Regions from separate parts of the Micromonospora sp. NPDC003944 genome, predicted to be linked through region 2. Evidence: riboswitches for the same ligand, from Rfam matches in the RefSeq annotation. Region 2 holds a riboswitch; each other region holds the start of a gene.

Region 1 (3,369 bases), on a different contig from region 2:
ACGCGGCGACGTTGTTGCCGTACGTCCGGGTGTCGTTGTTGTGCCACGGGGAGAAGCCGCTCTTCTGGAGCGACCAGTCGCAGGCGCGGCCCTTCGGGTGCTCCCACGGCCCGCCGGGGCGGTAGCAGCCGACGAACCGGTTGAAGCCGGCCGCCTTGACCTCCTTGTACGCGTGCAGCGTGCGCGGAGTGACGCAGCCGGAGGTGGTGGGGTCGTTCTCGCTGCACGACTGTGGCTTCCAGTCACCGTCGGCCGTGCGACCCGGGCCGATCTTCGCGACCTTGGAGGTGGCGTCCACCAGGCCGCCGGTGAAGCCCTTCCCGCCGACGAGGGAGAGCGCCTTGTCGGCCTCGCTCTTCCGCTTCGCCATCAGGGCGGTCTGCTTCTGCTGCTCGCGGACCTCGGTGTCGAGCGCCAGCTTGGCCTGCTCGGCGCGGGCCCTCACCTCGTTGACCTCGGAGAGCTTCTTCTCGTTGACCATGTTCATCTCGTCGAGCATCCCGGCACGCCGGACGAACGAGTCGGGGGCGTCGCTCTCCAGCAGCATCGCGACCGCGCCGATCCGGCCGGTCCGGTACGCCTGGGCGGCGATCTGCCCGACCTGCGGGGCCAGCGCGTCCAGGTCGGCCTTGGCCCGGTCGACCTCCGCGGCCAACTCGCCCTGCCGCTTCTTGGACTTGTCCAGCTTGGACTTGGCGGCGGAGTAGTCGCGGTTGGCCTGCTCGATGACGTCGTTGAGCAGCTTGGGCTCGCCGTCCTCCTCGTGCCCGGACGGTGTGGGGTTCGCCGGGGCGGCGTGCGCCGGGAACGGCCCGGCGAACACGGTGAGTGCGGCGATCACGGCCACCACGGGTGTCATCCAGCGGCGTAGGGGTGCCGTCACAATGTTCCCTTCCGTCGACCGCCGACCGGGTTAGCTGACGGGTTCGGGGCGGAAGTGGCCCCTACCGCTGACGCGGATTCACCCCAGGTACCTGGGTCCCCGGCTCGCCGGTTGGCGATTGGGCGGTGGCACCGCAGGCGCCGCTTCGCGCCTTCATCGGTAACCGGCAGCGAGGTTACCCGAGAGTCGACCGGGTGAGCTACGCCTGGATGCCGACCAAATGCGTCATTTCGCCATAGCGTTGAGTGACCAGTGACGCGGTTCTCAGGGTGGATGCCCGATCTGGTCACGCTGAGGAGTGTCACCATGCCGTATCCGTGCTCCTGTTCGACTCCGGCCACCTGTCGGTGGCCTGGGATGGGGGTGCGGTCCGCGGCTGGTCCGGCTCGTCGGAGCCGGCCGTTCGCGGTGAGCTGAGTGCGGCAAGTGCCTCGGTGCGGTCCGGCTGGGGTCGCGAGGCGGGAGCGTCGGTGGGCCGCGTGGCGTCGGTGGACGGCGTGGTGTCGGTGCGCCCGGCGGCGGTCACCACCGCGGCCAGCCCGGTGGTCAGTGGCACGGCGGCGATCAGGCCGAGGGTGGCGACCGCGCTGCGGACGATCTCCTGTGCCAGGAACTCGCTTGTGAGGATCTGCCCGATCGGCCGCGAGTCGGCGGTGAGCAGGAGCAGCAGGGGCAGCGACGCGCCCGCGTACGCCAGCACGATGGTGTTGACAGTGGAGGCGATGTGGGCTCGACCGACCCGGGTGGCGGCCGTGTAGAGCTGCAGCCGGGACAGCCCTGGATTGGCGTTCGCCAGCTCGGTGACGGTGGCGGCCTGGGTGACCGTCACGTCGTCGAGCACCCCGAGGGATCCGATGATGATTCCGGCGAGCAGCAGACCGTGCAGGTCGACGTCGCCCTGGAACATCGACAGGGTGGTGGCGTCCTCGCTGCCGAAGCCGGTGAGGTGGGTCGCGGCCGTGGCGATGGTGGCGAGCACGCCGGTCAGCACCAGACTGCCCAGGGTGCCGAGCACCGCGACCGAGGTCTGTGCGGAGATTCCGTGCGTCAGGTAGAGCACCACGAACATGATCAGGGCCGCGCCGACCACCGCCACCAGCAGTGGTGACTTGCCGGCGCCGATGCCCGGCAGCACGAAGGTGAGCAGGATTGCGAAGCTGGCGGCCAGGCCGGCGAGCGCGGCGAGACCTCGCCAGCGACCGAACGCGACGATCGCGGCCGCGAAGACCACCGCCAGCCACACCATCGGTGTGCCACGTTGGTGCTCGGCGATGTTCCAGTTGCTCGTGGTGGGGTCGACCGGGTCGGCCAGTTCGACCAGGATGACCTCGTCGCCGACCTCGACCCGGGGTGCGCCCGGCCCGTCGGGCACCGGCGTCCGTACCTCCTGCCCGGCGGCCGGCCCGTCGTCCACCCGGACGTCGACCGTGCCACACCGCCCCTCGCCGACCCGAGGGCTGCCCTCGGGGGCCGACGGTGTCTGCGGGCACGGCTCGCTCACCACCCGGGTGACCGTGCCGGCGTAGCGCGGCACATCCGCGCCGCCACCGCTCTGCGGTGACTCGCCCCGCGGCCAGAGCAGCGCTGCGGCGAGCACGGTGGCGACGAAGAGGGGCACCACGGTCACGACGAGGATCCGTCGCACCCTCGGTGGGGCGGACGGAGCGGAGTGTGTGTGGTCGGCGGCCAAGGTGGAACTCCCAACGATCCGGTGCGGGGTACGGGTCAGCGGGCCGGGCGGTTCACCGTTTCGGCGGAAACGCGGCGGACGGCGGGGCGGATCGCTGCCTGACGACCGCCTGATCACTCACGGTCAGCGCTCGGCCGGGTCGGCCGAAGGCGACGCCACGTCGGAGCGGCGCCGGTGACCGACTGTGCAGCGGCATACGGAGGGCCATCGTGGGAGATGCTAGCCAGCCCACCCGGGGGTTGCAGGTCGTGGCGGAGTGTCGGGTGGCCGATCCGACCGCGTGACGGTCGGCAAACCGGCATGTTGGAGCCATGCCCGCTCCGTCACCGCCGGACCCCGACCACCCGCACCCCGCCGGACCCGTGCCGCACGACAAGCACGCCGGGCACGATCCGGCGATGTTCCGCCGTCGGTTCTGCTTCTGCCTGGTGTTGACCGTCCCGGTGGTGCTGACGAGTCACCTCGTGTCGGACCAGCTCAACCTGCCCGGGGACGGCGTCCCCGGTCGGTCCTGGGTGGGCCCGGTGCTCGGCTCGGTGGTGTTCTGGTGGGGCGGTTGGCCGTTCCTGGTCGGTGCGGTCCGGGAGGTGCGGGACCGGGCGCCCGGGATGATGCTGCTTGTCGCGATGGCGATCACCGTCGCCTACACCGCGTCCCTGGCGACCAGCGTCGGTGCCTTCGACCTGGACTTCTGGTGGGAGTTGGCTGCGCTTGTCACCATCATGCTGCTCGGGCACTGGCAGGAGATGAAGGCCATCGGGCAGGCCCGGGGGGCTTTGTCGGCGCTGGCCGCGCT
Region 2 (3,369 bases):
TGGACGAGGCGCAGGACGTCTCGCCGATGCAGTGGCGGATGATCGGCCGGCGCGGCCGGCTGGCCTCCTGGACCGTGGTGGGCGACCCCGCGCAGACCGCGTGGACCGGCGATCCGGAGGAGCTGACCCGGGCCCGCGACCAGGCGCTGGGCCGGCGCAAGCGACACGACTTCACGCTCACCACGAACTACCGCAACTCGGCGGAGATCTTCGCGGTGGCGGCGGCGGAGATCCGTCGGCTCTACCCCGACCTGCCGCTGCCGACCGCCGTGCGCTCCACCGGAGTCGCGCCGGTCGAGCTGGTGGTGCCCGCGACGGGGTTGGAGACCGCGACCGTGGAGGCCGCCGCCGGCCTGCTGGCCGAGGTGGAGGGCACGGTCGGGGTGATCACGCCGGTCCCCCGCCGCGACGAGGTCGCCGGGTGGCTCGGCGCGCTCGGCGCGCCGAGGTTGCAGGTGGTGACCAGCCTGGAGGCCAAGGGCATGGAGTACGACGGGGTCGTGCTTGTCGCCCCGAGCGAGATCCGGGCGGATCCGGGCGCCGGGGTACGCACCCTGTACGTGGCGCTCTCCCGGGCCACCCAGCGCCTCACCACCATCGACCCGACCGGCTGACGTGTGCGGACTGCCGCCGGCGGGAGGCCCGGCACGTACACTTGCACACATAGCGATGTGAACATACATTTGACCGGGTCCCGATCGGCGGCGGAAGGTGATTCTCGTGGGCGCAGGTCATGACCACCACCACGGGTCCGTCGCCAATGCCGCACATCAACACCGGGGTCGGCTCTGGGCGGCGTTCGGCCTGCTCGCCACCCTGATGGTGGTCGAGGCGGTGGTGGCCCTGCGCACCGGCTCGCTCGCCCTGCTCTCCGACGCCGGGCACATGTTCACCGACGTGCTCGGCATCGGGATGGCGCTGGCCGCGATCACGGCGACCCGGCGGGCCACCGGCGACCCGCAGCGCACCTTCGGGCTCTACCGACTCGAGGTGCTCGCCGCCCTTGCCAACGCCGTCCTGCTCTCCGGTGTCGCCATCTACGTGGTGATCGAGGCCATCCGCCGCTTCGGCGACCCACACGAGATCATCACCGGGCCGATGCTCGTGGTGGCCGTGCTCGGTCTGCTCGCCAACATCGCCGCCTTCGCCCTGCTGCGCGCCGGGGCACGGGAGAGCATCAACCTCCAGGGCGCCTACCTGGAGGTGCTCGGCGACCTGCTCGGCTCGGTCGGCGTCATCGGCGCGGCACTGCTCATCATGGTCACCGACTGGTGGTGGGCAGACCCACTGGTCGCCGTCGCCATCGGCGTGTTCATCCTGCCGCGCACCTGGCGGCTGGCCCGCGCCGCCATCCGCATCCTGGTGCAGGCCGCCCCGGAGCACCTCCAGGTGACCGCCGTGCACGACCGGCTGGCCGCCGTCCCCGGCGTGGTCGAGGTGCACGACCTGCACGTCTGGACGCTCACCTCGGGCATGGACGTGGCCTCCGCACACCTGACGATGGAGCCCGGCGCGGAGGTCGGCGCGGTGCTCACCGCGGCGCGTACCGCCCTGCACGACGACTTCCGCATCGAGCACGCGACGTTGCAGATCGAGCCCGGTGCGGCATCCGGCGCGTGTGGCTCCATCGAATGGTGAAGAACTCTTCACGACCGCGCCCTGATTTTCCGTGGTGACGCACGCACCGTCCGTCACATCGGCTGCAGCAGCCCCACCTGCCCCGGTAGGCTCGGTCCCGGCCTCCACCAGGCGGCGCCCTCCCGGCGCCGGTGGTGGTCGCCGCCTAATCGCCCACCTGGGCGAACCGGGGAACCATGTTCCTGGGGTGCATCCGCGTCAGCGGTAGGGATCTTCCGTCCCGAACCCGTCAGCTAACCCGGTCGGCGGCTGACGGAAGGACATGCGCAGTGGCACCAGCACGACCACCCGCCGCCCGACTGGCGGCCCTGATCGTCGCGATGTTCGCCCTCGGCGTCGCGCTCCCGGCCGGCACCGCCTCGGCCGCTCCCCCGACCGGCCTGCGGGCCGCCGCACCCGACTCCGACGAGGAGGGCGGCACCCCTGCGTTGCGCGCCCAACTGGAGGCGGCGAGCAAGGGCTACCTGGACGCCAAGCGCGCCCTGGACACCTCGATACAACGACAGCAGCAGCTGACCACCCAGCTGAAGACCACCGAGGTCGAGATCGAGCAGCGCACCGGCAAGGTCGGCGAGATCGCCGAGGTGGCGTACCGCACCGGGCGGCTCGGCGCGATGTCGGCGCTGCTCAACAGCAACACCCCGGAAGGCTTCATGGACCGGGCGGCCGCGCTGGACGCGGTGGCCGCCAACGAGGACCGGGTGCTGCGCGACCTGCTGGACAGCAAGGACAAGGGCAACCGCACCCGGGTCGCGCTGAACGGCGAGATCAACGAACAGCGCAAGCAGGTCGCGGTGATGGCCAAGCGCAAGGAACAGGCCGAACGGGCGCTGACCGTGGCCACCGCACCCAAGCCGCAGACCGCCTCCGACAGCGACTCCAACCGCGGCACCTCCACCGCCAACGCGAAGCCTGCGCCCCGCAACTCCGACGGCTCCTGGCCCTCGGAGTCGTGCAGCGTCAACGACCCCACGCCGGCCAACGGCTGCATCACCCCGCGCACCCTGCACGCGCTCAACCAGGCCAAGGCCGCGGGCTTCACCAGGTACGTCTCGTGCCACCGCCCCAGCGGCTCCGGTGAGCACCCCAAGGGCCGGGCCTGCGACTTCGCGGCACAGAAGAACGGCTTCGGCGGGAACGCCACCGGCGGCGACAAGACGTACGGCAACAACCTGGCCGCCTACTTCATCCGCAACGCCGACCGGCTCGCCGTGCTCTACGTGATCTGGTACAGGCAGATCTGGCTGCCCAGCAGCGGGTGGAAGTCGTACAGCGGGGCGCACGGCACCCCGTCCACCGACCACACCAACCACGTACACCTGTCGGTCTACTGACTTACCCCTGGTGATGCCTGTGTGTCATCGTGACGCACAGGCATCACCAGGGTCCGGCCCGGACTACGTCGCCGGGCGTACCCCCGGTGTCGTCTCTCGTCGGACGAACCGGCCGGGGTCGGCGGGCACCATCGCGGTATGCCTCGGATCCGACCCACCACCCGCAAGGCGCTGCTCACCCTGCACCTCGTCACCTCGCTCGGCTGGCTGGGCACCGACCTGGTGCTGCTCACCCTCGGCATCGCCGTGCAGCGGGGCGCCGACCCGGCGGTGGTCTACCCGGTCACGGCCCTGGTCGGCACGGTGCTGTTCGCACCGCTGAGCGTCCTGGTCTGGCTGATCGGAGTCGCCAGCTCGCTGCTCACCCCGTGGGGCCTGCTGCGCCACCGCTGGGTGC
Region 3 (3,369 bases), on a different contig from region 2:
GCCGACCCGCTAGGGCCGGAGACGACGAGGGCCCGCCGCGACGGATCGCGACGGGCCCTTCGGTCACCCGGGGTCAGCCGGGGCGTCCGTAGCTGTGGATCGGGCCGTCGTCGACCTTCTTCATCTTGACCGGTTGACCTGCCTGCGAGGCGTGCACCACCCAGCCGCCGCCGACGTACATGCCGACGTGGTGGATGTCGCTGTAGTAGAAGACCAGATCACCGGGGCGCAGGTCACCCCTGCTGACGTTCTTCGTGACGCGGCTCTGCGCGGCGGCGTTGTGCGGCAACGACACGCCGGCCTTGGCCCAGGCGGCGAGCATCAGCCCCGAGCAGTCGTACGAGTTGGGACCCTCGGCACCCCAGACGTAGGGCTTGCCGATCTGGGCGCAGGCGAACTTGACCGCGGTGCCCGCGCCGCCGCCGGGGTAACTGCCCGGGCAGGGTGCCGGGCGCAGCGGACCGCCACCGCCGCTGCCGTACACCTTGAGGCGCAGCTTCTGTAGGCGGTCGATCTCTTCGTTGATCTGCTTCTTCTTCGCCGCCAACTGCGCTTCGGTGCGGGTCAGTTGGGCCACCATCTCGTCCAGTGGCGCCTTCTGCGCGGCCAGCTGGTCGCGCAGGTCGGCCACCTGGCGTACGTCCTTCTGCTGGTTGTGCGCGAAGCGGTCGAGCATCTCGAGCTGGCCGACCACCTCGCTTGGCGACCGGCTGCCCAGCACCGCGTTGACGGTCGAGACGTTCTCACCCTTGTAGGCGCGTACGGCCAGGGCACTGACCTTGTCCATCGCGGCGTCGACCTGCCGCTCCAGCGGGGTGATCCGGGCGGCCAGCGCGTCGGCCTGCTTGCGCTTCGCGGCGAGGTCGGTGCGGGTGGCGTTGTGCCGTTCGATGATCGGTTCGAGCTTGTTCCAGTCGGCGTCGATCTGGCGCTCGATCTCGGCGACGGACGGGTCGGCGTGGGCCGCCGTGGCACTGCCGGTCAGGACGACGGCGATGCCGGCCAGCGCGGCGAGAGCGGTGGTGAAGCGGGACCAGCGTGGGCGCGGCACGATCGTCGCCGGGCCGGCTGTTGCCGACCGTTCGGACGACGGCCGCGGGGCATGGAGTGCCACCGGGGTTCCGTACTCCTTCTTCCTGACCGCCTACCGGGTTAGCTGACGGGTTCGGGCGGGAAGTCGGCGCCCTACCGCAGTGGCTGCGGATTCACCCCGAGGGACCTGGGTCCCCGGTTCGCTCGGAAACGACTCGGCGGTGTCGGTCCGTTACCGCCCGGGCTGAGCGGAGCTGCTGTCGGGCCGACGAATGACCAGAGTAGAGACGCTTGTTACCGATCCGCAACCCGCGCGCCCGTGACACTCCGTACCGATTGGACGAGGTCACCGAAAGTGCGTGAAGGATTTCTTCCGAATAGTTCGATAGATGGAAAGGTATTGACGCAACCTCCGGGCGGCGCGATGGTGAGCTGACCGCACTCCGCGAGAATCTAGGGGGTTCGATGCACCATCCAACCCTGTCGACCGGCGGGCGAGCGCTGCTCGCCGCCACCGTGGTCGCCGCCGCGACCACGGTGCCGCTCACCGTCGGCCCGGCCGCCGCCGCGCCCACCACCACCCGCCAGCAGCAGTACGTCGCGGCGGCGACCGAGTACGGCGTACCGAGCGTCGTGCTGCTCGGCGTCTCCTACCTGGAGTCGCGCTGGGACACCAATGCCGGCACACCGAGCACCAGTGGCGGCTACGGCCCGATGCACCTGACCGACGCGCGGCACGTGGCCGCCCTACCCGGACGCGGTCACCACGACGCCGGCGCCGAGGACCCCCGCGGCGACGACTCCCGTGCCGCCCGGGTGCCCGCCCCCCGCCCGGCCGAGGCTCCCGCGCCGGCCGCCGCCGCCTTGCAGACCGTGGACGCCGCCGCCGCGCTCACCGGTGCCGCCCCCGAGGCACTGCGCACCGACACGGGCCTCAACATCCGGGGTGGGGCTGCGCTGCTCAGCGCGTACCAGAGGGATCTCGGCGCGCCGGTCGGTGCCGGCACCGACCCGGCGGCCTGGTACGGCGCGGTGGCCCGCTACTCCGGCGCGGACAGCGCCGACGCCGCCGCGGCCTTCGCCGACGAGGTGTTCACCACCATCGGCGCGGGCGAGTCCCGGGTGACCGACGACGGGCAGCGGATCACCCTGCCGGCCCGCGCGGTGCGGCCCGAGCGTTCCTGGTTGGACCGGCTGGGCCTGCGCCGACTGGCCCGCCCGGACGGGGTGGAGTGCCCACGCACCATCTCCTGCGAGTGGATTCCGGCACCCTACGAGGCGTTCGGCGGCGACGGGGACTACGGCAACCACGACCTCTCCGACCGGCCCGCGCGGCAGAAGATCGAGTACATCGTGATCCACGACACCGAGGCGAGTTGGGCGACGACCCTGCAACTCGTCCAGGACCCGACCTACGTGAGCTGGCACTACTCGCTGCGCTCGGTCGACGGGCACATCGCCCAGCACGTCAGGACGAAGGACGTCGGCTGGCACGCCGGCAACTGGTACGTCAACGCGAAGGCGATCGGGCTGGAACACGAGGGCTTCGCGGCGCAGGGCACCTGGTACACCGAGGCGATGTACCGGACCTCGGCGAAGCTGGTACGGCACCTGGCGCTGCGGCTGGGCATTCCACTGGACCGCCAGCACATCATCGGCCACGACAACGTGCCCGGCACCGTCGCCTCGACAGTGCGGGGAATGCACTGGGACCCGGGCCCGTACTGGGACTGGACGCACTACTTCGACCTGCTGCACGCCCCTCGACTCGACACCGGCACCCCGGCCACCGGGTTGGTCCGGATCGACCCTGATCACGCCACCAACCGGCCGGCGTTCACCGGCTGCGTGACCGCGGGCGTGCCCTGCGCGCCGCGTGGCTCCTCGGCGGTGGTCCTGCACAGCGCACCGTCGGCGGACGCGCCGCTCGTCAACGACATCGCGCTGCGCCCGGACGGCACCCCGAACACGATGGCCGTGTCGGACCACGGGGCCCGGGCATCCGCCGGGCAGACGTACGCGCTGGCCGGACGGCAGGGCGACTGGACCGCGATCTGGTACCTCGGGCAGCGGGCCTGGTTCCACAACCCGGCGTCCGCGCCGACCGCCAGCTGGACCGTCGGCGTGGTGGCCACGCCGAAGCCCGGCCGAACCACGATTCCGGTCTACGGACGGGCATACCCGGAACAGTCGGCGTACCCCGACGGGGTGCCCTACCAGGCGATCTCGCCACTGCAGTACACCCTGGCCGCCGGGCAGCGGTACGCCGTCGGCGCGGTGCTGGCCGGCGAGTACTACCGGGCCAGCACGTTCGACGGCTCGTCGCCCGGCGACTGG

What was found. A riboswitch is a leader RNA that binds a small molecule or an ion and turns the genes downstream of it on or off. The one in region 2 is predicted to bind cyclic di-AMP.
Region 1: linked by a shared signal. The riboswitch ahead of ACWER9_RS02415 (coiled-coil domain-containing protein) and the one ahead of ACWER9_RS22045 (coiled-coil domain-containing protein) in region 2 are both predicted to bind cyclic di-AMP.
Region 3: linked by a shared signal. The riboswitch ahead of ACWER9_RS05270 (NlpC/P60 family protein) and the one ahead of ACWER9_RS22045 (coiled-coil domain-containing protein) in region 2 are both predicted to bind cyclic di-AMP.

Annotation. Positions count from the first base shown of each region.
Region 1 covers NZ_JBSGIV010000003.1:66,600-69,968, forward strand. The annotation lists gene ACWER9_RS02415 (coiled-coil domain-containing protein) at 1-883, opposite strand, end outside; cyclic di-AMP (ydaO/yuaA leader) riboswitch at 888-1,018, opposite strand; gene ACWER9_RS02420 (YibE/F family protein) at 1,185-2,573, opposite strand; gene ACWER9_RS02425 (copper-translocating P-type ATPase) at 2,885-3,369, shown strand, end outside.
Region 2 covers NZ_JBSGIV010000046.1:54,065-57,433, forward strand. The annotation lists gene ACWER9_RS22035 (HelD family protein) at 1-614, shown strand, start outside; gene ACWER9_RS22040 (cation diffusion facilitator family transporter) at 721-1,638, shown strand; cyclic di-AMP (ydaO/yuaA leader) riboswitch at 1,771-1,902, shown strand; gene ACWER9_RS22045 (coiled-coil domain-containing protein) at 1,908-2,972, shown strand; gene ACWER9_RS22050 (DUF2269 domain-containing protein) at 3,111-3,369, shown strand, end outside.
Region 3 covers NZ_JBSGIV010000007.1:69,372-72,740, forward strand. The annotation lists gene dcd (dCTP deaminase) at 1-13, shown strand, start outside; gene ACWER9_RS05270 (NlpC/P60 family protein) at 74-1,114, opposite strand; cyclic di-AMP (ydaO/yuaA leader) riboswitch at 1,128-1,263, opposite strand; gene ACWER9_RS05275 (N-acetylmuramoyl-L-alanine amidase) at 1,498-3,369, shown strand, end outside.